4 regions of the Streptomyces poriticola genome follow, and region 4 is predicted to be linked to each of the others. Evidence: riboswitches for the same ligand, from Rfam matches in the RefSeq annotation. Region 4 holds a riboswitch; each other region holds the start of a gene.
The links. A riboswitch is a leader RNA that binds a small molecule or an ion and turns the genes downstream of it on or off. The one in region 4 is predicted to bind cyclic di-AMP.
Positions count from the first base shown of each region.

Region 1 (7,144 bases), on a different contig from region 4:
CACCCCCGACTCCCTGGACGGGCTCCGCGTCTACTTCCCCGACCCCTGGCCCAAGAAGCGGCACCACAAACGCCGGCTGATCCAGCCGGAGTTCCTCACGCTGGCCGCGTCCCGGCTCAGGCCCGGTGCCGTCGCCCACTGCGCCACCGACTGGGAGCCGTACGCCGAGCACATGCTCGAGGTGTTCACCGCACATCCCGACTTCGAGAACACCCGTCCCGACGGCGGCTTCGCGCCCCGTCCCGCCCACCGCCCGCAGACCCGTTTCGAGGGCCAGGGACTGGACAAGGGTCATGTGGTGAACGACCTGCTCTTCCGCCGCGTACACCGCACCGGTTCCTGAAGCCGGCCCCGCCCGCTGCGGCGGGCGGCGCCCCCGTCTCGTAAGGGTCGATGCCGTGGCCATCAGCCCCACCAGCCCCGCTGGTCTCACCAGTCCCGCTGGCCCCACCGATCCCGCCGGCCCCGGGTGTCCGGCCCAGTCGCGATGGTGGCAGCGCGCCTTCGTGCGGTACGGCGCGCTGATCACTCTGCTCGCCCTCTCCGGCCTGGTGATCCTTGCCCTGGTGCGCCAGGAGACCGGCACGGAGGGCTTCCTGGTCGGGCTGGGCCTCGCCGTCCTCCCGGTCCCCCTGCTGCTGGCCGCGTTCCGCTGGCTGGACCGGGTCGACCCCGGTCCCTGGCGCAACCTGCTGTTCTCGTTCGCGTGGGGCGCCTTCGCCGCCGCGCTGATGGCGATCGTCGCCAACAGCTTCGCGACCCGCTGGATAGCCACCGCCACCGCCGATCCGGCCAGTGCCGACACCCTCGGCACCACGGTGATAGCCCCGGTCGTCGAGGAGACCGCGAAGGCGGCCGCCGTGCTGCTGGTCTTCCTCTTCCGCAGACGGGACTTCACCCGCGTCCTCGACGGCGTCGTCATCGCCGGTGTCACCGCCACCGGCTTCGCCTTCACCGAGAACATCCTCTACCTCGGCACCGCCTTCGGCACCGACCAGCTCAGCGGCGACCGGGGCATCGCCTCGGTCACCGCGGCGACGTTCTTCGTCCGCATCGTGATGTCGCCGTTCGCGCACCCGCTCTTCACGGTCCTCACCGGCATCGGCTTCGGCTTCGCCGCGCTCTCCGCCGGCGCCGACTCCGGCGGCCGGCGCGTCCGGCGGATCGGCCGGGTACTGCTCCCGCTCGCCGGTCTGCTGCTCGCGATGGGCCTGCACGCACTGTGGAACGGTTCGGCGTCGTTCGGGGAGTACGGCTTCTTCGCGGTGTACGCCGCGTTCATGGTGCCCGCGTTCGGGCTGCTGACCTGGCTGCTGATCTGGACCCGCCAGCGCGAACTGAGCACCGTACGCGCCGAGCTGCCCGCGTATGTCGCGGCCGGATGGCTGGCGCCCGCCGAGCCGCTCGCCCTGGGGTCGATGCGGGCCCGGCGCATCGCCCGCGATCACGCGCGGCATCTCGGCGGGAGGGAGGCGGCGCGGACGCTCGCGGAGTACGAGTCGTACGCGACCTCGCTGGCCCTCCTCCGGCACCGGGGCCGCCGGGGCAGGGCGGGCGCCGACTTCACGGTGCGGGAGCGGCAGCTGCTGGACGCCCTGTGGCACCGCAGGGCGGCAGCCGGCCCCGCGCTCGACCATGCGGCCCGTGCCACCGCACCGCCCGTGCCGTGGATTCCCGTTCAGCCGTGGGGTGCGGTTCAGTGGGCTCCGGCACCCGCGCACCGGCCGCCGCACCAGCCGTACGGCTCCTGGCCGGTACCCGTGAACCAAACAGGGCCGGTACCGATGAACCGGCAGCCCTGACGTCGGGGGGGATCGCCGTCAGGACCGCCGGCAGTCGGTAGCTGTGCCCTCCCGTGGCGGAGGGGCCGCCGTCAGGGGGTGAGGCCCTTGCTCTGCAGCCAGGCCATCGGGTCGATGCCGGAGGCGGACCCGCCGGGGTGCACCTCCAGGTGGAGGTGGGCGCCGGTCACGTTGCCGGTGGCGCCGACCCGGCCGATGACGTCGCCGGTGGTGACCTTCTGGCCGACGCTGACGCTGATCGAGGACTGGTGGGCATACCAGATCTCGGTGCCGTCGTCGAGGGTGAGCACGGTCTTGTAGCCGTAGGAGCCGTCCCAGCCGGCGGACGTGATCGTGCCGCTGTGCACGGCCTTGAGCAGGGTGCCGGTCGGCGCGGCGAAGTCCAGGCCGGTGTGGTAGCCGGAGGACCAGTAGGCGCCGGCCTGTCCGAAGCTGGAGGAGATGGTGTATGAGGAGGTCGGCAGCGTGTACTGCTTGGCGAGCTGCGCCAGCCGCTCGGCCTCGGCCTTCTTGCGGGCCTCCTCCTCGGCCTTCTTCTTCGCGGCGGCGGCCTTGGCCTCCGCCTCCTTGGCCGCCTTGGCGGCGGCCTCCGCGGCCTTCTTCTCGGCCGCGGCCTTGGCCTCGGCGGCGGCCTTGCTCTCGACCTGGTCCTGCTGCTGCTCGGCCTGCGCGATGATCCGGGCCCGCAGTGCCTCACCGGCGTCGGCGGCGCCCTCATCGGTGTCGGTCGAGGTCACGCCGATGGTGCTGAGCGGCGTCGCGGAGCCCTTGGGGGCCTCTTCCTCGTCCGAGATGAGGGAGCCGACGTTGGGCAGGTCGGGCATGGAGATCGACACCGGCGGCTTGCCGGTCTGCGCGCTGGCCATACCGCCCGCGCCGACCGCTGCTATGACGCCGACGCCCAGGACGGTGGAGCTGCGGGCGAGTCCGCCGCGCTGCTTGGCCACGCGGTGCCGACCGCGGACCGGGCGGACGGTCTCCGCGGTGGGGTTCCACTCGTCCCAGGGACCCTCGTCGGTGCGGCGGGCGCCGTAGACGAAGGTGTCGCCGTCCCGCTGGGTGAGGGTGTCGCCGTCCCGCTGGACGAACGGATTGCCGTCGGGCTGGGCGAACGCGTCGGCGTCACGCTGGACGAAGGTGTCGCCGTCGCGCTGACTCGGCACGAACGGGGCCTCGGGGGCAGGCCGGTTGGACGCCACGTGGGCGTACTCCTTTCCTTCCTTCTCCGCCTACCGGGTTAGCTGACGGGTTCGGAGCAGGAAGGTCTCCTACGCGCGTACACAAGTCCGTGACTCCACGGCCCGATACGCCCGATTCACCCCAAGGTGGTGGTTCCCCGGTTCCTGTGCATCTCTGCGCAGAATTCGGCGCGTGCGCACGGAGCCGCCTTCTGTGACGGCTGGGACGACCGCGCTGCGTTATCGAACGTTAATAGACCCGAGCCTCATATTCCAAGCTGTTCCTCTTGATCATTAACGATTTCGCCACGGACGCATGCCTCACGATCGGTGAAAACCGGGCGAGTTGACCCCGCCTCGGCGGACCCCGTACACCGACTGTTCATTGTTCAACACCTGACAGTGTGTCAGTTGTTATGCGGAGGGCGCTCGTCCGGTCACCACTCGTGACAATGATCAAGGAGAACCGCGGCCAGCGGCCCGGAGACCCGCGGCCCGGAGGCCCGCCAGGGGGACCGGGCGAACTCACGGCCGCCGTACGGCCAGCAGTGCCATGTCGTCCGTGGTCCCGCCTCCCGAGTGCCGGCGTACATCGTCCGCGAGGGCGTCGAGCAGTTCGCCGGGACGCCGGAAGACCCGCCCGGCGAGCCGCTCCCCGGGATCGTAGAACTCCCCGCGTGCGTCACGGGCCTCGGACAGCCCGTCGGTGTGCAGCAGCAGCGTGGCGCCACCGGGGAAGGCCGATTCGTGGGCGCGGTCGGGCCACGCGCCCAGCTCACCCATGCCGAGCGGCAGCGCGGCCTCACCGGCGGCCAGCGTGCGCAGCGTGCCGTCGCTGCGCAGCAGCAGCGGTGGCGGGTGGCCGCGGTTGAGCAGCCGCACGACGCCGTCGCCGTGCGGGAGTTCGGCCAGGACGGCGGTGGTGAAGCCCTCGGAGTCGTCCATCCCCGCGCGCCGGGTGCCCTCCCGGGCCAGCGCCCGTTCCAGCCGCTGCGCCACCGCCTCCAGCGTCGCCTCCTGCTCGGCGGCCTCCCGGAACGCCCCGATCACCACGGCCACCGCCGCCACCGCGCCCATCCCCTTGCCGCGTACGTCGCCCACGACGAGCCGCACTCCGTGCGGGGTGTCCTGCACCGCGTACAGGTCGCCGCCGATGTACGCGTCCGCCTGGGCGGCCTCGTACCGGGCCGCGATCTCGAAGCCGCCGACCCGCTCGGCGGGCACGGGCAGCACTGCGCGCTGAGCGGCCTCGGCGATCTCTCGAGCGGAGGCGAGCCGCTCGCCGGTGCGGCGGACGTAGGCGTTGACGAGCACGGCGAGGGCGGCGACCGTGGCGATGGTGACCAGCTCCGTGAGGGAGCCGTTCCGGTGCGCCGCGCCCAGCGAGAGCTGCAGCATGATCACCACGGCGACGGTCACCGCCCCCGTGAGGACGGTGCCGCGCCGCGAGCAGATCGGGGCGGCGGTCAGCGGCGCGGCCGTGTAGAGGGGCGCAGCGGTGAAGTCGCGCGGGGTGAGGATGTCGTACCCGGCGCCGGCCACGATCAGCAGTCCGGGCAGCAGCCGCACGAGGGTGCGGGCGTGCGGGCCTCGCCGCCACGCGGGCTCCGTAGGACGGCCCGTTCGGTCCGTTCGGTCCGTTCGGTCCGTTCGGCCCGTGCGGTCCGTGCGGCCCGTGCGGTCCGTGCGGCCCGTGCGGTCTGCGCGCACCCCACGCCCCGTACACCCGCTACGCCTTGTGCGGCCGCCGGCCCGCTCTGCACGTCGGACCCACCCTGTGCGTCCCGCCCGCCCTCTGCGTCCCTCACGCGCCGAACCCGCCGTACCCGCCGAACCCGCCGTACGTGCCGCACCGTCCGCAGGGTCGGTGGTGGGCGTGTCTCGGGGAAGCTCCAGCTCACCAGGCCGCACCACTCGCTCGTCTCCCGCCACGCCCGTACGGCTGCGCCGCTCCCGATCCCGCTCGTCCAGGGTTGCCGGACCCGGGGCGGGAAGCGACCGGTGAGGGCCGACCGGATGACAGGGAGCTCCGAGACGACAGGCAACCCCGAACGCACCGACGGCCGGGATCCTCATGGATCCCGGCCGTCGGCCTTCAGTAGCGGGGACAGGATTTGAACCTGCGACCTCTGGGTTATGAGCCCAGCGAGCTACCGAGCTGCTCCACCCCGCGTCGGTGTGTCACCAGTGTACGCCATGCGCAGGACACCCGGCACACAGGTTCCGGCGTCACCCCAGCAGGTGTCCGTTGGGTGCCTTGGCCCGCCCGGCGTACTCCGCCAGGACGACCACGTCCGCGCCGCCCGCGGCCAGCACTCCGCTGCCGTCGGCGGCGGTCACGAAGGTGTCCGGCTCGCGCCATGCCGTGACCACCCGGCGCACGCCCGCGTCGAGGACCAGGCGGGCGCAGGGCACGGGGCGGGAGGAGCGGTGGGCGCAGGGTTCCAGGCTGCTGTAGACCGTGGCGGTCGCCAGCCTCGGATCGGCCGGGTCGGTCTTCGCGAGGGCGGCTTCCTCCGCGTGCACGACCGGGTCACCGCCCTCCCGCGAGTAGCCGCGGGCGAGTTCCGTGCCGTCGGCCGCGACCACCACCGCCCCCACGCTGAACGCCGTCCGCGAGGGCGGGCACCGCGCCGCCAGCTCGCAGGCGAGCGCCAGCCAGTGCCGGTCGGCGGCGTTCGCGGCGCCGCGGCCGGTGCCTGGGGCGGTGGGCACGTAGCGCATGAGCACGACGTCCTCGATCCGCCGGGTCTCCAGCAGCCGCAGCCGGCCCCGCTGGTACGCGCCCGGTCCGAAGAGACGGGGCGCCGCCGGGTCGCCGACGAAGAGGGGCGCGAGGACCAGCTGGATCTCGTCGGCGAGTTCCTGGAGCAGCAGCTGGGTGTGGACGGTGCCGCCGCCCTCGACCATGAGCCGCCGCACCCCGCGCGCGTCGTGCAGGTACTCCAGTACCGCCCGCCACTCCAGTTCCTCGCCCAGGGTGACGATGTCGGCCGCCACGCCCAGTTCGCGGGCGCGGGCGGCGCCCCGGTCGGTGGTGAGGAGGAGCCGGTCGCCGCCGGTGTGCCAGAAGTGCGCCGCCGGATCCAGCTCGCCCGTACCGCTGACGGCGACCTTGAGCGGGTACTCCGGGCGGCCCTCGGCGATCCGGGCGGCTCGGCGCTCGGCGGAGTTGACCAGCAGCCGCGGGTTGTCGGCGCGGATGGTCCCGGCGCCGATCAGGATGGCGTCGGCTGCGGCCCGTACCTCGTCGACGCGGTCGAAGTCGGCCGGGCCGGAGAGCAGCAGCCGCTCGGGGCCGGTGTCGTCCAGAAAGCCGTCGAGGGAGACGGCGGCGGACAGCAGAACGTACGGGAGGGGCATCGGCGGGCTCCGGTGGGGCGAGTGCGCGCACTGGACGGGCTGGCTGGGCTGAACGGAGTGAGCTGACTGAACTTTCACCGTAGGGCGGGGGCTTCCTGCCGTGCGTCGGCCGGAAGACGTCAATGTAATATGCCCGCCTCGAACACCTGGATGCCTGACGGTTGCGGTTGCGGTGGGGGTGGCCGGTGTGAATGCAGGCCGTGACCAGTGGTGGCGTGGCCCGCTGGGACGAGCGTTCGCCGGGGAGGGCGGACCACCCGCGCTGGTCCTGCTCGAGGGGGCCGCGGGGACGGGGAAGACCCGGCTCGCCGAGCAGCTGGGGCGGTCGGCCCAGGAGCTGGGCGCGGAGTGCCTGCGGTGGCGTTGCGGCGGTGCCGAGGACCTGGAGCCGCCCGATCCGTCGGGCCGGCTGCTGCTGGTGGCCGACGATGTGCAGCGGGCGACCAGGGCCGAGCGGGACCGTCTGCGCGACGTGGTGGAGCGCGCCCGGCCGGGTCTGGCGATCGTGCTGGCCTACCGGGGCGAGGAGCTGGAAGATCCCGGGATGCCGCTGGGTGTGCCCGCTCCGCACTATCCGGACCGTCCGGCGGAGCTGGACGTGCTGCGGCACGAGGTCCGGCCGTGGGACGAGCCCATGGTGCGGCAGATCGCCGCGGGGATGCTCGGGGAACGGTGCACACCGGAGGCGGCGGCCCGGCTGCACGAGCTCTCCGGCGGGGTGGCGCGGGTCGTGACCGACCTGCTGTCCGGGGTGCGCAGGTCGGGGGGACAGCGGATCACGGCGGCCGACGTCGATGCCGC
Region 1 is NZ_JBAGKH010000023.1:93,230-100,373, reverse strand. It holds gene trmB (tRNA (guanosine(46)-N7)-methyltransferase TrmB) at 1-343, shown strand, start outside; gene V5O46_RS24115 (PrsW family intramembrane metalloprotease) at 399-1,802, shown strand; gene V5O46_RS24110 (M23 family metallopeptidase) at 1,874-3,001, opposite strand; cyclic di-AMP (ydaO/yuaA leader) riboswitch at 3,014-3,182, opposite strand; gene V5O46_RS24105 (PP2C family protein-serine/threonine phosphatase) at 3,506-4,549, opposite strand; tRNA gene V5O46_RS24100 (tRNA-Met) at 5,080-5,153, opposite strand; gene V5O46_RS24095 (dihydrofolate reductase family protein) at 5,210-6,343, opposite strand; gene V5O46_RS24090 (LuxR C-terminal-related transcriptional regulator) at 6,531-7,144, shown strand, end outside.
Region 1: linked by a shared signal. The riboswitch ahead of V5O46_RS24110 (M23 family metallopeptidase) and the one ahead of V5O46_RS21630 (M23 family metallopeptidase) in region 4 are both predicted to bind cyclic di-AMP.

Region 2 (7,144 bases), on a different contig from region 4:
AGCCCCGGTGAGTACTTCGCGAACTCCGGGTCGTACGCCGGGAACCAGCAGGACAGCACGGTCGCCGAGCGCAGCCCGAAGTGGGCGGCGACGGGGCGCTCGCCGGCGTAGAGCACGGAGAGTGTGCCGGTGCACTCCGGTGCCCGGGTCCCGGCGAGCCCGCCGACCAGCCGGGCGATCCATTCCTGGGCGAACCGGTCCCGGCGCCCGGTCCTGCGGTACTGCGCCGACTTCCAGGCCATGAGCGTGCGCAGCGCGGCCGGGTCGCGCTCGTCGAGCACGAAGCGCACGACGCCGACCTGGCGGCCGAGCCGCCGCTCCTTGGCCAGCGTCGTCCTCAGGAACTTCGGGGACCGGGCGCGCAGTTGCCGCTCGTACACTTCGTAGCCCTGCTCCACGTCGATGACGTAGGCGGCGTGCTCCTCGGCGGCGTACGGCACGAACAGCCGTTGCTCCGCCTCGAGGTTGTCGAAGGAGAGGCCGGACAGGCCGCAGGCCCGCAGCAGGGCACCGGCGTCCGGGGCCGGACCCTGGCCCAGCACCGCCCCCTGGCAGTCCGAGACGCCCAGGCCGATCGCGCGGCCCTGGCCCAGCGGACCCCGCTCGTACGGCAGGAATCCGGCCGGTTCCCGGCCGTCGTACAGGACCGCCACCCGGGCCCCGGGCCGCACCCGGCCCACTGCCTCGGTGAACTCCGGTTCCATGAACGGGTTCCGCGGCGCCTGCGACTTGGCGCGCAGTTCGCGCCAGTGCTCCCGGTCCCCCTCGCCCAGCTCGTGCGGGCGCAGCACACGTACGCGTCCCATGCTCAACTCGACCCCCCGATCAAGTCCCCCCTGGACAAACAGGAAGGTACCGCCGGAGCCGTCCGGAGGGTAGGTAGCGGAGCATGTTGTTGCCAATCGGTGCACAGGCCCTTAACCGGCTTTAGTCCGTGATCCGATAGCTTTCGGACACAAACGTCCTGATGCGGACCTGTTCTTGACCGTCACGCGTGCGTTCTGCTTCGCATGCGTTCCGTGGGTGAGTCGGTGGGGCGCGATGTCCGTATTCTCTGATCATGGACCCCACCGCATATGCACTCGTCGCCACCGATCTCGACGGAACCCTGCTCCGGGGCGACGACACCGTCTCCGATCGGTCGCTCGCCGCGCTCACGCGGGTGACCGGGTCCGGTGCGCGGCATCTGGTGGTGACGGGCCGCCCGGCGCCCCGGGTGCGGCCGCTCCTCGCCGACCTCGGCTGCAAGGGGCTCGCGGTGTGCGGTCAGGGAGCGCAGCTGTACGACGCCCGGGCGGACCGTCTGCTGTGGTCGGTCACCCTGGACCGGGAGCTGGCAGAGACCGCGCTGGGCAAGATCGAGGCCGAGGTGGGGCAGGTGTACGCGGCCGTCGACCAGGACGGCGTCGACGGGCTCACACTGATCGAGCCGGGGTATCTGATGCCGCACCCGACGCTGCCCGCCGTGCGGGTCGGCCGGCGCGAGGATCTGTGGTCCGAACCGATCAGCAAGGTGCTGCTGCGCCATCCCGACCTGTCCGACGACGAATTGGCGGCCACCGCGCGCGCGGTGGTCGGTTCGCTGGCCACGGTCACCATGTCGGGGCCGGGGACCGTGGAGCTGCAGCCCTGCGGCATCACCAAGGCGACCGGTCTGGCGCTGGCCGCCGCGCAGCTGGGGCTGAGCCCGGAACAGACCATCGCCTTCGGTGACATGCCCAACGACATCCCCATGTTCGACTGGGCGGACCGCGGTGTGGCGATGGCCAACGCACATCCCGAACTGCGGGCGGTGGCCGACGAGGTCACCCTGTCGAACGAGGACGACGGCATCGCCGTCGTCCTCGAGCGACTGTACGGGCGGTGATCAGGGGGAATCCTGCCGCGCCTCCGGGGTGCCTCAGTACGGACCGTAGACGTTGTCGATCGAGCCGTACCGGTGGGCCGCGTAGTTGCAGGCGGCGGTGATGTTGGCGACCGGGTCGTACGGGTCCCAGGAGGTGCCGGGCACGTGGTAGGCGCGGAAGGTCGGGTCGATGACCTGGAGCAGGCCCTTGGACGGGGTGCCGTTGGCCGCGTTGATGTCCCAGTTGTTGATGGCGTACGGGTTACCGGACGACTCCCGCATGATGTTGCGGTGGATGCCGTTGTACGAGCCGGGGATGCCGTGCTGCGCCATGACGGCGAGCGACTCGCGGATCCAGCCGTCGAGGTTGTTGGAGTAGGCCGTCGTCGCGGTCGTGACGGTCGCCGGGGCAGCGGGAGCGGCGGCGGCGGTGGTAGCGCCGACGAGCGGCAGCGCGAGCACGGCGGCGCCCGTGCCGGCGACGGCGAGCGTGCGGGCGAGGCGCGAGGTCCGGGTGGTCAGGGCGGGGCGAAGGGAGCCGAAGGCAGCCATGTGAAGGATTCCTCTCCTACGCCTGCGAGGTGAGCTGTCGGGTTCGGGCGGGAGGTGCCCGGCCGCGCCCTGACGGGCGTGGCTTCACCCCGAGCCGTTCCGGTCGGTGACCGGCGCGGCGACTTACCTGGGTCCCCCGCTCCTGCCGTGCGTGAGTTGGTCGGTCGATGGGTTCCGTCCGGGCGGCGGCAGGACTCGGCGTCCGCCCGACAGGCCGGGAACGTATGCGAGAGCACATGTCCGGAACAAGTGCAGGATTCACACAAGCAGCGCTTTGACCATGATCCGAGGCTTTTGGTGTGCTTGATCCTTTGTGGGCGCCAAGGGTCAACTGGCTTGCGAGGTAAAGGAGGAGTAAGTGGCGAGGTGACTGCCGGGCCGAGAGGCTCGCGTGAGCCAACTCACCCGCGATCGCATCTACGGCAAATCGGGCAATACAGCCAACTAGGAGTCAACCGCCCACTCGTGGGCGGGATCGTGCGATTGCGCGTCGAATGGGTGACGTCGGCGGGGCCGGGGGCGTTGGGAGGGGTGCCGGGGCCCTGGGCGGGCCGCGCGTCGCGGTCGCGCCCGCCGGTCGGTATCGATCAAAATCTCTCCATATCACCTGATCGAAAACATACCGCTCATGATCCGATACCGACCGGCCTGTAACGGTGGGCGCTAGCGGTGATCGAAACGTGACCGGATACGCTGACTCGAGTGATGGCAGCGACCTATCGACAAGCCGGGTAACCGCCAGTAGACACCAGCAGACAGGAGACCCCTCGTGACCGTCGTCGGGCCGTTCGGGCTGAGCGTGCGGGACCAGGCTCTGGAAGCCGATGTCCAGGTCGGTTTGGCGGCTGTCGAGGAAGGGTTGCTCGAGGCAACCAAGAGCGAGGTGCCCTTCATCACCGAGGCCGCCCAGCACCTGGTGCGGGCCGGCGGCAAGCGGTTCCGGCCGCTGCTCGTGATGCTCGCGGCCCAGTTCGGTGACCCGTACGCGCCCGGTGTCGTGCCGTCGGCCGTCGTCGTGGAGCTGACCCACCTCGCCACGCTCTACCACGACGACGTGATGGACGAGGCCGCCGTCCGCCGCGGGGTGGCCAGCGCGAACACTCGCTGGGGCAACTCGGTCGCCGTCCTGACCGGCGACTTCCTGTTCGCCCGGGCCTCACAGATTCTCGCCGACCTCGGACCGGAGGCGGTCCGGGTGCAGGCGCTGGCGTTCGAGCGGCTGGTCACCGGGCAGATCCTGGAGACGGCCGGCCCCCAGGACGGCCGCGACCCGGTCGACCACTACCTGGATGTGCTGGCCGGCAAGACCGGTTCGCTGGTGGCGGTGTCCTGCCGGTTCGGCGCGATGATGTCCGGCGCCGACGAGCGGCTGGTGGACGTGATCAGCCAGTACGGCGAGCGGCTCGGCGTCGCCTTCCAGCTCGCGGACGACGTGCTGGACATCGCCTCCGACTCGCGCGAGTCGGGCAAGACCCCGGGCACGGACCTGCGCGAGGGCATCCCGACCCTGCCGGTGCTGCGGCTCCGGGAGCGGACGGCCCGCCTGGGCCTCGCCGAGGACCGCGCGCTGTGCGAACTGCTCGACTCCGACCTCAGCGACGACGGGCGCCACGCGGAGGCACTGCGCCTGCTGCGCGCCCACCCCGCGCTGGAGCAGGCCCGGCGGGACACCGTTCGCTATGCCGAGGACGCCCGCGCCGCCCTGACCCCGCTGCCGGAGTGCGACGCGAAGGCCGCGCTGGTGGAACTGTGCGACGCGGTGGTGCACCGGGCCGGTTAGTCTCCCGCCCCTCTCTTCCTCTCCTCCCTTTCCTCCTCTTTCCCTCCCCTTCTCTCCCTCCTCCTCGCCGTCTACCCCACTCGCCCGTTCGTCGGCCTGGGCGGGTGGCGCGCGTCACACGACCCCTACTGGTCGGGGGAGGTGTCATGCCGTCATGTCATACCCCAGCAGTACACGCAGTTGGCTCCGCGGTCTGACGCTTCTGCGGCGCGGATTTGGTGGGATGGACACCACGGAAAACACCACTCCTCACCGATTCGGGTGAGAATGGCGGCTCAGGGGTGGACGAGTGCGAGGTCGCGAGAAAGCCGCCGCCGACGACGGAGGTAGGGCACACATGGCACCGTACGAATCCGACGGCATCAAGACCGCCGGACAGGACGAGGAGCGCCGGGCGGGGAGGCGGCGCAAGGCCGCACGGTACGTCGTCCCGGTCACGGTGATGGGCGTGGCGGCCGCCACGATCGGGCTCGTTCCCGCGCTCGCCGACTCCGGGGACCCCGACCTCCCGGAGATCACCGCTCAGGAACTCATCGAGAAGATCGCCACGTCGGACGTGGAGCAGCTGTCCGGCACGGTGAAGATCAGCACCGATCTCGGCCTCCCGGATCTCGGCGGTCTGGAGAGCGGCCTGATGTCCGGCGGCCTGGGCGCCGGCGAGGACGGCGGTTCCGCCGCCGATCCCCAGGCCCGGCTGACGGAGCTGGCCAGCGGCACCCACACGCTGCGGGTCGCGGCCGACGGACCCGACCGGCAGAAGGTGTCAGTGCTCCAGGACGCCGCCGAGTACAGCCTGATCCACGACGGCAAGGACGTCTGGGGCTACGACAGCGCGTCCAACGAGGTCTACCACGCCACTGTCTCCGACCAGGCCGAGGAGTCGCACGAGCAGCCGCCCGCCACCCCGAAGGACTTCGCCGAAGAGGCGTTGAAGGCGGTCGACGACACCACGTCCGTCACCGTGGACGGCACGGCGCAGGTCGCCGGCCGGGACGCGTACCGGCTCGTGATCGACCCCAAGCAGTCCGGAACCACGGTCGGCGCGATCACCGTGGCGGTGGATGCCAGGACCGGGATGCCGCTGAAGTTCACACTGACCCCGGCCGCCGGCGGCGCCGCCGTGGTCGACGCGGGCTTCACCCAGGTGAGCTTCGCCAAGCCGGACGCGTCGACCTTCGACTTCGAGCCGCCCAAGGGCGCGAAGATCACCGAGGACGGCGCGCTGGAGGACCAGGCGCCGGAGCACGGCCAGAAGTCGGAGGAGGAGCTGGCAAAGGGCTTCGACGGCCTGAGCGTCATAGGCGAGGGCTGGAACGCGGTCGCGTCCTTCGACACCGGCGGCGAGGGTCTGCCGACGGCCTCCGCGGGCGGCGACCTCGGCGGGTTCCTGGACTCGCTCGGTGACCAGGTCACCGGTTCCTTCGGCTCGGGCACGGTCTTCAAGACCCGCCTGATCAACGCCCTGATCACGGAGGACGGCAAGGTGTACGTCGGCGCCGTCACCAAGGACACCCTGGTCCAGGCGGCGAACGGGAACTGACGGTCCGGGCCGGCGAACCGGGGCCGACGACCGGTTCGCCAGTCCGTACGGAGGGCGGAGCGTCCGCACGGAGGGAAAAGAGAGTCCGTACGCAGGGCGGCGCGTCTGTACGCAGGGCGGCGTATCCGTACGCAGGGCGGCGCGTCTGCACGCAGGACGAGCGTCCGTACTCGGGGTAGCGAGGGAGCCGATGGACGAACCGAGCGAGGGCGAGGGTGATGCCGTCATCGCCACACGCGCGCTCACCAAGCGTTACCGCGGTGGCCAGCTCGCCGTGGACGGCCTGGACCTGACCGTTCCGGCGGGCAGCGTCTTCGGCTTCCTCGGCCCCAACGGCTCGGGCAAGACCACCACCATCCGCATGCTGATGGGCCTGATCGAGCCCACATCGGGGACGGCAGCCGTGCTGGGCAGACCGATGCCGGGCGCGGCCCGCGCCGTAGTGCCGTGGGTAGGCGCTCTCATCGAGGGTCCGGCCCTGTACGGCCATCTGTCCGGGCGCGACAACCTGCTCCGGTACGACGCCGCCGACCCCACCGCCGATCCGCGCACCCGGCGCGAGCGGGTCGCGTCGGCGCTGGACCGGGTCGGCCTCACAGCCGCGGCCACGAAGAAGGCGAAGGCCTACTCGCTGGGGATGAAACAGCGGCTGGGGCTCGCGGCGGCGCTGCTGCAGCCGCGTCGCCTGCTGGTCCTCGACGAGCCGACCAACGGACTCGACCCGCAGGGCATGCGCGAGATCCGCACCCTGGTGCGCGAGCTGGCCTCCGACGGCACCACCGTGTTCCTCTCCTCCCATCTGCTGGACGAGATCGACCAGGTGTGCACGCACGCCGCCGTGATGGCCCAGGGCCGGCTGATCGTCCAGGGGTCGGTGGCGGACCTGGCCGCGGGCGTGCGCGGCCGACTGGTGGTGACCACGCCGGACACCACGGACGCGGCCCGGGTGCTCAAGGAGCAGGGCGCCGCGGACGTCGTCACCGCCGAGGACCGGGTGACGGCGCAGCCGCCGGGCCATGACCTGGCCGAGGTGAACGCCGCTCTGGTGGCGGCCGGGGTGCGCGTACGCGGCTTCGGACTGGAACGGGCCTCTCTGGAGGACGCGTTCGTGGCCCTGACCGGGGAGGGGTTCGATGTCGCGGGCTGAGTCAGGGCCTGAGACGCAGGCCGGCACGCGGACCGGGGCACGGAAGGGTACGGGGGCCGGGTCTGCGGCGTGGCCGTCCGCCCGTGAGCCGAGCGTGCTGTGGACGTTCGGGCTGCTGCGCAGCGAGCTGCTGACCACCTTCCGGCGCTGGCGCACCCTTGCGCTGCTCGCTGTGCTCGCCGCCGTACCGGTGCTGGTCGGGATCGCTGTCAGGATCGAGACGAGCGACGGTTCCCCGGTCGGTGGTGGCGGGGGCGGCGAAGGCGGGGCGGGCCCTGC
Region 2 is NZ_JBAGKH010000008.1:164,247-171,390, forward strand. It holds gene V5O46_RS15195 (GNAT family N-acetyltransferase) at 1-806, opposite strand, end outside; gene V5O46_RS15200 (HAD family hydrolase) at 1,061-1,867, shown strand; gene V5O46_RS15205 (transglycosylase SLT domain-containing protein) at 1,901-2,398, opposite strand; cyclic di-AMP (ydaO/yuaA leader) riboswitch at 2,403-2,571, opposite strand; gene V5O46_RS15210 (polyprenyl synthetase family protein) at 3,168-4,178, shown strand; gene V5O46_RS15215 (LolA family protein) at 4,516-5,718, shown strand; gene V5O46_RS15220 (ABC transporter ATP-binding protein) at 5,909-6,865, shown strand; gene V5O46_RS15225 (ABC transporter permease) at 6,852-7,144, shown strand, end outside.
Region 2: linked by a shared signal. The riboswitch ahead of V5O46_RS15205 (transglycosylase SLT domain-containing protein) and the one ahead of V5O46_RS21630 (M23 family metallopeptidase) in region 4 are both predicted to bind cyclic di-AMP.

Region 3 (7,144 bases), on a different contig from region 4:
CGCCGTCCTCGAAGCTGCGCTTCTGGGTGTACCCGGCGTCGGTGAACACCTTGATCATCTTGGTGTTGGCGGGGAGCACCTCTGCGGCGAAGCGGCGGATGCCTCGCTCCCGGGCGACGGCCGCGATGTGCTCGAGCAGCGCGGAGGCCACACCGCGGCCCTGATGGGCGTCCTGGACGAGGAAGGCGACCTCTGCCTCGTCGGCAGGTACCGAGGAGGGCGTGCCGTCGGGGCCGATGCGGTCGTAGCGCACGGTGGCGATGAACTCGCCGCCGACCGTGGCCGCGAGCCCCACCCGGTCCACGAAGTCGTGATGCGTGAAGCGGTGGACGTCCTTGGCGGACAGACGAGGGTACGGCGCGAAGAAGCGGTAGTACTTCGACTCGTCGGAGACCTGCTCGTAGAAGCTGACCAGGCGCTCGGCGTCATCGACGGTGATGGGGCGCACGCGCGCGGTGCCGCCGTCGCGCAGCACCACGTCGGCCTCCCAGTGCGCGGGATACTCGTGCCGGTCCGGCGAGGTCTGCATGGGCCCCAGAGTACGGCTCGCGTACGACAACGGCGCGGGGCAGTCTGTGGTGGACGACACGGTCGGGCCGAGGCCGCGGCGCGACCGCCGGCGGCGAGTCGTCGGGGCATGCTTCACGATGTGGGAAACTGGTCTAGACAACCCTGAACACCTGAAGGGCAGCATCACATGGCTGAGCGCCGCGTCAACGTCGGCTGGGCCGAGGGTCTCCACGCCCGCCCCGCCTCCATCTTCGTCCGAGCCGCCACGGCCACAGGCGTCCCGGTGACGATCGCCAAGGCCGACGGCAACCCCGTCAACGCGGCCTCCATGCTGGCCGTGCTGGGCCTGGGCGCCCAGGGCGGCGAGGAGATCGTCCTCGCCTCCGACGCCGACGGCTCGGACGCCGCTCTGGACCGGCTGGCGAAGCTGGTCTCCGAAGGGCTCGAGGAGCTTCCCGAGACCGTCTGAGGCCCGCCTTGTCCTCAGCTCCACGAAAGGCCCGCCCGGATCACCGGACGGGCCTTTCGCTTTTCTTTTTTCGGGCAGCAGAAAACAGGGCCCCCGAATTGCCTGTTCTTTGTATACGGCGCCGGTGTTAATTCCGCAGGCTCGGCATGTTTACGGGACGTTGCGAATGCCTCACACGCGCCGGCCGCTCGCCGCCGGAGGCGAAGCGCGGCCGGTGCGCCGGGGCCGCCCGTTCGACGTGCAGCGCGGTGAGCGCGCGGGCCCGCTCGCCGTCCCCGCGGGCCACCGCGTCGACGATGGCACCGTGCTCCGTCCAGGACTCCACCGGGCCGGCCGGCGGCTCCACCGCGTACATCCAGGCGATCTTGTGCCGCAGCTGGGCCAGCATCGCGATCAGCGCGGGACTGCCGGAGGACTGGGCCAGTGTCTCGTGGAACCAGCCGTCCAGTGAGCGCAGGTCGTCGCTGGTGCCCTGGCGCGCCCGCTGCTGCCCCAGCCGGACCAGGCCGCGCAGCACCTTCAGATGCGCCTCGGTGCGGCGCTGGGCCGCCCGGGCGGCGCCGAGGGGTTCGAGGAGCAGCCGCATCTCCAGCAGATCGGCGGCCTCCTGCTCGGTCGGTTCCGCCACGCACGCGCCCGCGTGCCGCCGGGTGACGACGAAGCCCTCGGCCTCCAGGGTGCGCAGCGCCTCGCGCACCGGGACCCGGGAGACGCCGTAGCGCCGCGCGAGCAGCTCCTCGGTGAGCCGGCTGCCGCGCTCGTAGACACCGGCGACGATGTCGTCCCGGATCGCCGTGCAGACCGAGTGCGCCGGAATACGCATGACCGACCTCCGCCTTAATCCCCGTGCAACGTCGTCGAGTGACGTGCGTTCCGTGACTCTATGGCAATGAGCGGGAATTTCCGACGGCGGGTCGGAATCCATGGCTATTTTTTGGACAGACGGACGTTCGAAAAAGTCCGAAAGCCCCGGCTCGGGGCCGGGGCTTCGGGGTGCGGCGTGGGGTGCGGCTCGCGGCTGCCGCTCCGGGCCGCCGCGGCGGCGGGGTCAGAGGCTGACGCCGTGGGCCCGCAGATAGGCCACGGGATCGATGTCCGAGCCGTACTCGGCGCCGCTGCGGGCCTCGAAGTGCAGGTGTGGTCCGGTGACGTTGCCGGTCGCACCGGACAGACCGATCTGCTGGCCCGGGGTGACGCTCTGGCCCACCGAGACGCCGACGGAGGACAGGTGACCGTACTGGGTGTACGTCCCGTCGTGCATCTTGATCACGACTTGATTGCCGTACGCCCCGCCCCAGCCGGCCTCGACGACCGTGCCGGTGCCCACCGCGCGCACGGAGGTGCCGGACGCGGCATGGAAGTCGACACCGGTGTGACTGCCGGAGGACCACACACCGCCGCCGGCCCGGTAGGAGGTGGACACGTAGGAGCCGCTGATCGGGGCGACGAAGGTGTTCAGTCGCTTGCGCTCGGCCTCGCGAGCGGCGCGCTCCCTGGCCTCCCGGGCCTGCTCGGCCGCCTCGCGGGCCCGCTCCCGGGCGGCCTGCTCGGCCCGCTCCCGGGCTGCGGCGTCCTCGGCGGCCTGCCGCTGGGCCTCGGCCTGGGCGTCGATCTGGTCGGCCACGGAATCGCCGATGGTGACGACCGGGGTGAGACCGGTCTGCTCCGCCGCGGGTTCGGCGGCGAGCGCGGGGGCCGCGAGGGTGCCCACCACGCCGCTGGTGGTGAGGGCGGCGACGCCCGCCGCGCGGGCGGTGGTGCGCTGTATCCGGCTGGGCCGGCGGTGCTTCCCGGTGGCGCGCGTGAACGCCATGTACAGGCTCGTCCTTTCCTTCCCTGTCGCCTACCGGGTTAGCTGACGGGTTCGGAGCAGGAAGGTCTCCTACGGACCCCCTCGCTGCGCGCGGGCGTCCGATTCACCCCAGGGACTGCGTTGGGTCCCCGGCTCCCCTGGCTCGCGCCGTACGGGGACTCGGCGATGACTGTCCGGTGCCGCGGGCGCGGCGCACTGCATGACGAACAGCCCGGAAGACGCTAAGGGGGCCAACTTTCAATTCCCAAACGGATCGGCCCTTTTGTAGCGCACACCACAGGCCAGACGGGGAACCTCTCCCTCAATTCGGACATAGCAGGGCCCTGGTGACGCCTGCGCCACCAGGACCCCACGCGCGTGCCGCTGAGGTGCGGTCTACTCGGCGGTCACGACGGTGACTTCACCGATGCCGAGCGCCTCGACGGGATCCTTGATCTCGGCTGCGTCGCCGACCAGAACGGTCACCAGCCGGTCCTCCGGGAAGGCGTTGACGACCGCCGCGGTGGCCTCGACGGTGCCGGTCGCGGCGAGCTGCTGGTACAGCGTGGCCTGGTAGTCGTCCGGCAGGTGCTGCTCGACCTGGTCGGCCAGCGTGCCGGCCACGGCCGCCGCGGTCTCGTACTTCAGCGGCGCCACCCCCACCAGGTTCTGCACGGCGACGTCGCGCTCGGCGTCGGTGAGCCCCTCCGCGGCGAGCATGCGCAGCACGGTCCACAGGTCGGCGAGAGCCGGACCGGTGTTCGGGGTGTCGACGGAACCGCTGATGGCGAGCATCGCCGCGCCGGTGCCGTCCGGGACGGAGAGCAGGACCTGCCCGAAGGACCGCACCCCGTAGGTGTAGCCCTTCTCCTCGCGCAGGACGCGGTCCAGGCGGGAGGTCAGGGTGCCGCCGAGGCAGTAGGTGCCGAGCACCTGTGCGGGCCATACGCGGTCGTGCCGGTCGGGCCCGGTGCGGCCGATCAGCAGCTGCGTCTGGACGGCGCCCGGGCGGTCCACGATGACCACCCGGCCGGTGTCGTCGGCGGACACCGGGGGCACCGGGCGGGACTCGGCCGGGGAGCCGGTCCATGCGCCGAGGGTGTCGCCGAGCAGCGCGTCGAGGTCGATGCCGGTGAGATCGCCGACGACCACCGCGGTGGCCGTGGCGGGGCGCACATGCCGCTCGTAGAAGGCGCGTACGGCCGCGGAGTCGATGCTCGCGACCGTCTCTTCGGTGCCCTGGCGCGGACGCGACATGCGCGAGTCGGCCGGGAACAGCTCCTTGGAGAGCTCCTTGGCCGCACGGCGCGCGGGGTTGGCGAGCTCGTGCGGGATCTCGTCGAGCCGGTTGCGCACCAGCCGTTCGACCTCGCTGTCGGCGAACGCGGGCGCCCGGAGGGCATCGGCGACCAGCCCGAGCCCCTTGGCCAGGCGGGAGGCCGGGACCTCCAGGCTGAGCCGCACGCCGGGGTGGTCGGCGTGCGAGTCGAGGGTGGCACCGCAGCGCTCCAGCTCTGCGGCGAACTCCTCGGCGGAGTGCTTGTCGGTGCCCTCGGAGAAGGCGCGCGCCATGATCGTGGCGACGCCGTCGAGGCCGGCCGGCTCGGCGTACAGCGGGGCTTGCAGGAGCACCTCGACGGCGACGACCTGCTGGCCGGGGCGGTGGCAGCGCAGAACGGTGAGGCCGTTTCCGAGCGTGGTGCGGTCGGGGGCGGGGAACGCCCACGGCTTGGGCTCGCCCGCCCGGGGCCGGGGGTGGAAGTCCATCGTGGCGAGCTCGGTCACTGGTCCGACTCCTCGGTCTCGTCGGTGGCCTCGGCGGCGTCTGCGGCTTCGGGTGCGGTCGGCTCGTAGACGAGCACCGCGCGGTTGTCGGGGCGCAGGCGGGCTGCGGCCACCTCCCGGACCTCGTCGGCGGTGATGTCGAGCACCCGCTGGACGGCGGTGAGGGCGAGCTGCGGGTCGCCGAACAGGACCGCGTACCGGCAGAGTTCGTCGGCGCGGCCCGCGACGGTGCCGAGTCGGTCCAGCCACTCGCGCTCCAGCTGGGCCTGGGCGCGCTCCATCTCCTCCGCCGTCGGGCCCTCCTGGGCGAACCGGGCCAGCTCCTCGTCGATGGCGGCCTCGATGACCGGCACCTCCACGTCGCCGGAGGCCTTGACGTCCAGCCAGCCCAGCGAGGGTGCCCCGGCCAGCCGCAGCAGGCCGAACCCGGCGGCCACCGCGGTGCGGTCGCGCCGCACCAGGCGGTTGTAGAGACGGGAGGACTCACCGCCACCGAGTGCGGTGAGCGCCAGGTCGGCCGCGTCGCACGCGCGCGTGCCGTCGTGGGGCAGCCGGTACGCGGCCATCAGGGCGCGGGCCGGGACCTCCTCCTCGACGATCTCGCGCAGCTGCCCGCCGATGACCTCGGGCAGTTCGCCGTCACGCGGGGCGGGCTTGCCGTCGTGCGCGGGGATGGAGCCGAAGTACCTCTCGATCCAGGCGAGGGTCTGCCCGGGGTCGATGTCGCCGACGACCGACAGCACCGCGTTGTTCGGCGCGTAGTAGGTGCGGAAGAACGCGCGCGCGTCCTGGAGGGTGGCCGCGTCCAGGTCGGCCATCGAACCGATCGGCGTGTGGTGGTACGGGTGGCCCTCGGGATAGGCGAGGGCGGTCAGCTTCTCGAACGCCGTGCCGTAGGGGACGTTGTCGTAGCGCTGGCGGCGCTCGTTCTTGACCACGTCCCGCTGGTTCTCCATCGACTCGTCGTCCAGGGCGGCGAGCAGGGAGCCCATGCGGTCGGCCTCCAGCCAGAGGGCGAGCTCCAGCTGGTGGGCGGGCATGGTCTCGAAGTAGTTGGTGCGCTCGAAGCTGGTGGTGCCGTTGAGCGAGCCGCCGGCGCCCTGCACCAGTTCGAAGTGGCCGTTGCCCTCGACCTGTGCGGAGCCCTGGAACATGAGGTGCTCGAAGAGGTGAGCCAGGCCGGTACGCCCCTTGACCTCGTGCCGGGAGCCGACGTCGTACCAGAGGCACACCGCCGCGACCGGGGTCAGGTGGTCCTCGGAGAGCACCACGCGCAGCCCGTTGGCCAGGCGGTGCTCGGTCGCTGTCAGGCCGCCGGAGCCTGCCTCGGCTGTGGCCGTGTGACCCATGGGCTGTGTGTCCCTTCGATCGCGGAAATCCTGGGTGGGAGTCGCGCAGCCGCAGTGGGCGGAGCTGCGGGATTCCTGCCGATCCTGCCACTGTATGCAAGCGTGCGGGCCGTCCGCGAAGTTCCCGGACGCCGTCTCCCGGAGCGAGGCCCGCGGTGGCTGGCCGCGCCTCGGGTCCGCCGGGGCCTCGCCGGTGCGAGGGCGTACCCTGCGGGCAGCGCCGGGCGGGCGGTCCCCGACGGGTCCTGGTCGGTCGCTGTCAGTGCCGCGGGCCACAATGGTCAGCGTCAGATCACCGTTCACGCTTCAGCAAGGAGCCGGCAGCGATGGCCCGCCGTAGTACGAAGACCCCGCCGCCCGACGACTCGTACGAGGAGAAGATCCTCGACATCGACGTCGTGGACGAGATGCAGGGCTCGTTCCTCGAGTACGCGTACTCGGTCATCTACTCCCGCGCCCTGCCGGATGCCCGTGACGGCCTCAAGCCGGTGCACCGCCGCATCGTCTACCAGATGAGCGAGATGGGCCTCAGGCCCGAGCGCGGATACGTCAAGTGCGCCCGTGTCGTCGGCGAGGTCATGGGCAAGCTGCACCCGCACGGCGACGCGTCGATCTACGACGCCCTGGTGCGCATGGCGCAGCCCTTCTCCATGCGCGTGCCCCTGGTGGACGGCCACGGCAACTTCGGCTCGCTGGGCAACGACGACCCGCCGGCCGCCATGCGGTACACCGAGTGCCGGATGGCCGAGGCGACGGGCCTGATGACGGAGTCCATCGACGAGGACACCGTCGACTTCGCCCCGAACTACGACGGTCAGGAGCAGGAGCCGGTGGCGCTGCCCGCCGCCTTCCCGAACCTCCTGGTCAACGGCGCCTCGGGGATCGCCGTCGGCATGGCCACCAACATGCCGCCGCACAACCTGCGCGAGGTGATCGCCGCCGCCCGTCATCTGATCCGGCACCCGAACGCCGATCTCGACGCCCTGATGAAGCACGTCCCCGGCCCCGACCTGCCCACCGGCGGCCGGATCGTCGGCCTGCCCGGCATCCGGGACGCGTACGAGACCGGCCGCGGCACGTTCAAGATCCGGGCGACGGTGTCGGTGGAGCCGGTCACGGCCCGCCGCAAGGGTCTGGTCGTCACCGAGCTGCCCTTCACGGTCGGCCCGGAGAAGGTGATCGCCAAGATCAAGGACCTGGTCGGCTCGAAGAAGCTCCAGGGCATCGCCGACGTCAAGG
Region 3 is NZ_JBAGKH010000037.1:41,861-49,004, reverse strand. It holds partial or broken gene V5O46_RS28700 (GNAT family N-acetyltransferase) at 1-529, opposite strand, end outside; gene V5O46_RS28695 (HPr family phosphocarrier protein) at 698-979, shown strand; gene V5O46_RS28690 (GntR family transcriptional regulator) at 1,107-1,802, opposite strand; gene V5O46_RS28685 (M23 family metallopeptidase) at 2,028-2,792, opposite strand; cyclic di-AMP (ydaO/yuaA leader) riboswitch at 2,805-2,967, opposite strand; gene V5O46_RS28680 (M16 family metallopeptidase) at 3,168-4,556, opposite strand; gene V5O46_RS28675 (M16 family metallopeptidase) at 4,553-5,905, opposite strand; gene V5O46_RS28670 (DNA gyrase/topoisomerase IV subunit A) at 6,232-7,144, shown strand, end outside.
Region 3: linked by a shared signal. The riboswitch ahead of V5O46_RS28685 (M23 family metallopeptidase) and the one ahead of V5O46_RS21630 (M23 family metallopeptidase) in region 4 are both predicted to bind cyclic di-AMP.

Region 4 (7,144 bases):
GTGAGGAGCTGCTCAGCGCGGCGGTCGAGCAGATAGCCGCCCGGGGTGTCGCGGCCGTGCGGATCTCCGACGTCGCCTCGGCGCTCGGCGTCAGCAATGCGCTGGTGCTCTACCACTTCTCGACCAAGGAGAAGCTGGTCGCCGCCGCGTTCGGGCATGCCGCCCAGGACGACCTGGCGCATCTGCGCAAACTGCTCGGCCGCCGCACCTCGGCACTGCGCCGGCTACGTGCGGCCGTCCGCTGGTACGCCCCCACCGGCCAGGCCAAGGGCTGGCGGCTGTGGATCGAGAGCTGGGCGGCGGCCCAGCGCGAGCCCGCGCTGCGCGAGGTCGCGCGGGATCTCGACGCTCAGTGGAAAGCCGCGCTGACCGAGGTCATCACCGAGGGCGTGGCCGCGGGCGAGTTCCCCTGCCCGGACCCGGCCGGCTCCGCCCTGCGTCTGACGGCCCTGCTGGACGGGCTGGCCGTGCAGCTGACGGCGTACGGCGGCACGGTGTCCCGGGCGCGCGCGCAGTCGTGGGTGGACGAGGCGCTCGCCCGTGAGCTGGAGGTGGAGCAGAAGGCCTGGACCACGGCTGCGCGGTGAGCGCGACGCACGCCCGGCTCCGGACGGGGGGCCACGGCGAGAGCCCCGCCCACCGGGGACGGTGTGTGCGCGACCCGCGACCCGGGCCCCGGCTCCCGGCGGCGTGGAGTACGCAGTGCTCGCGCCGGCCGGCGGCGCCGAGGGGGTTCTGTTCGTGCCGGCCCCCGGCGACCGCCGAGGGGGCCGCGTTCGCCGCTGACCCGGGGTGAGCCGGTGTGGTCAGGCCACCGGGGCGATCCGGCTCCTGATGTCGTCCGGCGACAGCGTGCCCTTGGCGGTCACATGGTCGCCGGAGGACTGGCCGCGCAGGCGCCGCCCGATCCAGGGCACCAGGTACTCGCGCGCCCAGTGGACGTCGTCCCGGCGGACATCGAGCGCGCCGCGCGGCGGGAGCGGCGGCCAGGGCTGCTCCGGGTCGGCGGGGACCGGCAGCCCGAGCGCCTGGCCGGCGCGGAGGGCCACGCGCGTGTGCCCCTCGGGCGACAGGTGCAGGCGGTCGGCGTCCCAGGCCCGGCGGTCCTGCACGCTCCGCAGGGACCACAGGTCGAGCACGGGGCAGCCGTACCGGTCGGCGACGGCGCGCACATGCCCGTTGTAGGTGGCGATCTTGCCGCGCAGATGCCTGAGGACGGGCACGCCCCGGGTGTCGAAGCCGGTCGTCACCAGGACGGTGCCGGCCACCGTGGTCAGCGCGGCGACCGCCCGCTCGAACCGCTCCGCGACCTCGTCCGGGTCGGTGCCGGGCCGGATGATGTCGTTGCCGCCCGCGCAGAACGAGACCAGGTCCGGGGCGAGTTCGACCGCCCGCGGGACCTGCTCCGTCGTGATCTGGTCGAGCAGCCTTCCGCGCACGGCGAGGTTGGTGTAGGTGAATTCGCCTTCGGGCCGCCGGTCGGCGAGCAGGACGGCGAGGCGGTCGGCCCAGCCGACGAACGCCCCGTCGGGGCCGGGATCGCCGACGCCCTCGGTGAAGCTGTCCCCCACCGACACGTACGACCCGATCACTGATCTGCTGTCACTCTTCGAATCGTCTGCCACGCCGGACCATGATTCACCCTGGAATGTGACCTACGCGACCGTAGGCAGGGGTTGACGAGCGGTGAGAAAGGCCACTGCCAAGGCTTGGTCAACTCCGGAATAGCGCAGCGTCCCCGCCCGGGAACGCGGGAACGGCGAAGGCCGGACCCGGGGATCGGGGTCCGGCCTTCGGGCGTGCGTGCCTCGGGCGTCAGAGGGAGACGCCGTGCGAGCGCAGGTAGGCGATCGGGTCCACGTCGGAGCCGTAGTTCGGCGTGGTGCGGATCTCGAAGTGCAGGTGCGGACCGGTGGAGTTGCCGGTCGAGCCGGACAGGCCGACCTGCTGCCCCGCGGTCACGGACTGACCGGTGGAGACGGAGAGCGAGGACAGGTGGGCGTACTGGGCGTAGTAGCCGTCGGCGAGCTTGATGACGACCTGGTTGCCGTACGCACCGGCCCAGCCGGCGGAGACGACGGTGCCGGCGCCGACGGCCTTCAGGGAGGTGCCGGTCGGGACGACGAAGTCGGTGCCGGTGTGGTAGCCGCTGGACCACATGCTGCCGGTCTGGTGGTAGGGGGTGCCGATGGTGCCGCCCGGCACCGGGGACACGTAACCCGAGGCACTCGCGGTGCCGGCGGACTGCGCAGCCGCGCCCTCGGAGGAGGACTTCTCGGCCGGGGCCTGCTCCGCCTTCTGCGCGGTCTCGGTCTTCTCGGCCTTCTCGGCCTGCTTCGGGGCCGACGGCTCGGCGGCCTCGGCGGCCTTCGGAGCGGACGACTCGGCGGCACCCGCCTCGGCCGGTCCGCCGACGGAGAGCTTCAGACCCGGGTGGATGAGGGACGGGTCCTCGCCGATGGCCTGGAGGTTGTCGGCCCACAGCTGCTGCCAGCCGCCGGTGACGTCGTACCTGTCGGCGATCTTCGAGAGCCAGTCGCCGGCGCGCACGGTGTAGGTGTGCTTCTCCGACGACTTCTCCGAGTTCTTCCCGGAGTTGTTCGAGGCGACCTGCTGCTGGGCCGCCGAGAGCGACTGCGGCGCCTTCTCGGCAACGGACTGCGCGGGGGCCGCGTGGGCGCTCACGGCGCCGATGAGCGGCAGCGCGAGCGCGGCGCCACCGGTTCCGGCGACGGCGATGGTGCGGGTCAGACGCTGGGTCCTGGTGCGACGGTGCTTACCCCTGGCGGGCATGGCGAATTCCTCTCCGGCGCCTGCGAGGTGAGCTGTCGGGTTCGGGCTGGAGATGCCCGGCCGTGCCGCGGCACGACTTGACCCCTAGCCGTTCCGGAGACCGGAACAGGCGGTGATTCCTGTGGGTCCCCCGCTCCTGCCGGGTACGGGTGTCGGGTGGGTGCGAAAGTCCGGTCGGCGGCAGGATTAGGCGTCCGTCCGGATCGGTCGTGAACGTAAGGGACCAAGACGCACAGGAACAAGCAGGGGTTTCCCGATACGCGGTATTTGCTTGATCCATCCCGGGTTTCCGCGGTAACACTCCGTCGATTTGATGCCCGCCGCAATGCACGAAAGCCCTTGAGAAGCACGTGAATTACGTGAACATGACGGACAACGCACCGTCACGGATATGACGCTCCTCACGCGACCGCACTCCAGGTTCCTTTATTCCAGAGCGAGTTGGAATGAAGGTGCTAATTCGGACAGAAGGCCCAGATGGGATGTGAATGGAAAAGCGCGACAAGAATGTCTCCGGCGCCGAGGCCGGGCCGTGCCTGTGGACAACTCATTGCCCCAGGCAAGAGATGCCGTATCGTCGAGTCGGTGGCCGCCGACGATCAGCGCCGGCGGCGCGGAGTGGGAGGAGCCCCCGTGACGCAGCAGGTCCCGTCGACCGAGCCCGAGCTGGCCGGTGTGCGCAATTTCCGTGACGTGGGCGGCCTGCCGACCGAGGACGGCCGCCGGGTGCGGCACGGCGTGCTGTTCCGCAGCGGGCACCTGGCGCACGCCACGGCGGAGGACGCCGCGTTCCTCGGCGCCCTCGGCCTGCACACGATCTTCGACTTCCGCAACTCCGCCGACCAGAAGCTCGAGGGCCCGGATATCGCGCTGCCCGGCGTGCGCAATGTGAACCTGCCGCTGTCCGACCCGGCCGACGGCGCCGAGTTCTGGAAGATGGTCCGCGACGGCGATCTGGACCAGCTCCGCGACATCCTCGCGGACGGAAGGGCCGCGGACCGGATGATCGCCTCCTACCGCATGATCGTCAAGGAGCGTACGGCGGAGCACTCCCAGGTGCTGCACTCGCTCGCCGAGGACAGCGTCCCCGCCCTGATGCACTGCGCGGCCGGCAAGGACCGGGCCGGCCTGTCGGTGGCGGTGACCCTGCTGGCCGTGGGAGTGGAGCGCGAGGCCGTTCTCGAGGACTATCTGAAGTCCGGCGCCGAGCACCGCCGCTACCGGGTGCACCGCAGCAGCAGCTCCGCCTCCGCCTACTCCCCCGAGGTCATGGAGCTGCTCAGCCCCCTGTTCGACGCGCGGGCCGAGTATCTGGCGGCGGCCTTCGAGACCGTCGAGGAGACCTGGGGCGGCGTCGACGCCTATCTGGAGCAGGGGCTGGGCGTCACACCGGAGACCCGGGAGCGGCTGCGGGGGCGGCTCCTCGACTGAGGCCGCCCAAGGCCCTCACTTCGCCCCGAGCTCGAAGAGCAGATAGACGAAGGCGGCGAAGACATGCCCCACGGCGATGTAGACGATCAGCCGCACCCACAGGGCCCGCGGGAACTTCTCCTCCATGTCGCTCATGGCATCTCTCCGGTGGTGCGGCCCAGGCACAGCGCGGCCGTGGGGCTCTGCAGCAGGGTGTGGACGAACAGCAGGTCGACGCCGTCGGGGTCCGGGGCGGCGATCCGGTGCGGGGTCAGCGAGTCGAAGTGCGCGCTGTCGCCGGGAGCGAGCCGGTGCACGGTGTCACCGAGGTGCAGCCGCAGCCGGCCCCGCAGCACATACAGCCACTCCTCGCCCGGGTGCACCCGCACCATGTCGCCCTGCGTCCCGTACGGCACATGGACGCGCAGGGCCTGCATGCCGCGCCCGGTCGCCCCGGCCTGCCAGTACGTCCAGCCGCCCGCCGGGGCCGGCTCCATGTCGGCGGCCCGCACTACGGCGTCGCGGTCCGCGGCGGTCTCGCCGAGCAGCTCGGAGACGGTGGTGCCGTAGATCCGGGCCAGGCCGAGCAGCATGGGCAGCGAGGGCTGCCGCTGCCCGGTCTCCAGCCGGGAGAGGTGGGCCGGCGACAGTCCCGCCGCGCGGGCCGCGGCCTCCAGGGTGAGGGCGGCCCGCCGGCGCAGGGCCCGCAGCTGCGGTGCCACCGCGGACATCGCGTCGGCGGGGCCGTCCGGCGGGTCGGGCTCGGAAACGGTCATACGTCCATTGAGCCCGAGCGAGTGCCTCAGGGGCAATTTTCTTGCCCGAGAGGCAAAATCCTCTCAGTGGTTCGCCACCGCCTGCTTGACCAGGGTCTTGCCGAAGTCCCACAGCAGCCCGCCACCGCTGTGGGCATCCTCCATGACCTCGGTGAAGGCGTCCACGAACCGGTCCACCTCCCGCTCCCCGATGATCAGCGGCGGGATCAGCTTGATCACCTCCATCTGGTCTCCGGAGACCTGGGTGAGAATCCGGTGCCGGTGCATCAGCGGGGCGACCACCATCTGTGCGAACAGCCCCTTGCGCGCGGCCTGCAGCATGGACCAGCGGCTGCGCAGCCGCATCGACCGCGGCCTGCCGAACTCGATGCCGATCATCAGCCCCCGGCCACGCACCTCGGAGAGCAGTTCGTAGCGGTCCACCAGCGCGGCCAGCCGGGACCTCAGCAGTGCGCCGGTGGCCGCCGCGTTGGCCACGATCTGCTCGTCCTCCAGCACGGCCAGCACCGCCAGCCCGGCGGCCATGGCCTGGGCGTTGGAGCCGAAGCTCGCCGAATGGACCAGGACGCGGTCCATCGACGAGTACACCTTCCTGAAGATCCAGTCCCTGCCCAGCGTGGCGCCCACCGGGACATAGCCCCCGGACAGCGCCTTGGCCACGCAGACCAGGTCGGGCTCGACCCCGTCCTCGTGCTGGTAGGCGTAGAAGGTGCCGGTCCGGCCGAGGCCGGTCTGCACCTCGTCGGCGATGAGCAGCGCCTTGTGCCGGCGCAGCAGCTCCTGGGCGGCGAGCAGATACCCGGGCGGGGCCTCGTGCACGCCCTTGCCCTGGACCGGCTCGACGATCAGGGCGGCGACGTCGCCCTTGGCCAGCTCCCCGGCCAGGGCGTCGAGGTCGCCGAGCGGGACCGGCGTGTCGGGCAGCAGCGGGGCGAAGCCGTCCCGGAACCCGGCCTCGCCGTTGACGGAGAGCGAGCCGGTGGTCAGCCCGTGGAAGGCGTGCGCGCAGTACAGCACGCGGGGCCTGCCGGTGACGTACCGGGCGAACTTCAGCGCGCCCTCGACCGCCTCGGTGCCGCTGTTGCCGAAGAACACCCGGTCCAGGTGGGGGCTGTACGACAGCAGCCGCTCGGCCAGCAGTCCCGGCAGCGGCTGGCAGTCGAAGCGGGTCAGGTCGGCCAGGGAGGCGTCGAGGACATCGTGGAGTGCCTTCCGGACGACGGGATGGTGCCGGCCCAGGCCCATCACCCCGAACCCGGCGAGCATGTCCAGGTAGTCGTTGCCGTCCGTGTCCCAGAAGTAGGCGCCCTCGGCGCGCTCGTAGACCTTGTCGAAGCCGATGGTGCGCAGCATGCGCGGAAGCTGCGCATTGAGGTACCGGCCGTGCAGCTCGTACCGCTCGGCGCCGCGTTCGGCCAGCAGGGCGCCGAGGTCGAACTCCTTGGTCATTCAGTTTTCTCCTTGGGCTGACGTGACGGCCCGGCCGCCCCGAGGCTCCTGTTCGACGGAGGCCGCGCCGCCGGCTTCCTCGTGGCCTTCCCGGTCGGCTTCCTGCACGGCCAGCGCCGCGCTGATCCGGCCGGCGATCTCCACGGGCGTCAGGCCGATGTCGGCGAGCACCTCGGCGCGCTTGGCGTGGGCGAGGAACTGTCCGGGGATCCCGAACCGCCGGACGGGCACGTCGACTTCGGCATCGCCGAGTGCCAGTGCCACCGCCGAGCCGACGCCGGCCGCACGGCTGTTGTCCTCGACCACGGCCACCAGGCGGTGCCGGGCGGCGAGCGGCGGCAGCGCGGCGTCCACGGGCTTGACCCAGCGCGGGTCGACGACGGTGCAGCCGGTGCCCCGGGCGCGGAGCAGTCCGGCGGCCTCGAGGCAGCGGGGGGCCAGCGCGCCGACGGAGACCAGCAGCACCTCGGGACGGTCGTCGGCGTGCAGGACGTCCATGCCACCGGCCCGGTCGACGGCGGGCACGGCCGGGCCCGCGGTCTCCTTGGGGTAGCGCACCAGCGTGGGGGCGTCGTCGACGGCGACGGCCTCGCGCAGCTGGGCGCGGAGCTGGTCGGCGTCGCGCGGCGCGGCGATCCGCAGACCGGGGACGGCCTGCAGGACGGACAGGTCCCACATGCCGTTGTGGGAGGGTCCGTCGGCGCCGGTGACGCCGG
Region 4 is NZ_JBAGKH010000019.1:13,122-20,265, forward strand. It holds gene V5O46_RS21620 (TetR/AcrR family transcriptional regulator) at 1-587, shown strand, start outside; gene V5O46_RS21625 (SGNH/GDSL hydrolase family protein) at 807-1,592, opposite strand; gene V5O46_RS21630 (M23 family metallopeptidase) at 1,816-2,793, opposite strand; cyclic di-AMP (ydaO/yuaA leader) riboswitch at 2,798-2,955, opposite strand; gene V5O46_RS21635 (tyrosine-protein phosphatase) at 3,427-4,224, shown strand; gene V5O46_RS21640 (DUF6126 family protein) at 4,240-4,359, opposite strand; gene V5O46_RS21645 (helix-turn-helix domain-containing protein) at 4,356-4,979, opposite strand; gene V5O46_RS21650 (aspartate aminotransferase family protein) at 5,043-6,428, opposite strand; gene dxs (1-deoxy-D-xylulose-5-phosphate synthase) at 6,429-7,144, opposite strand, start outside.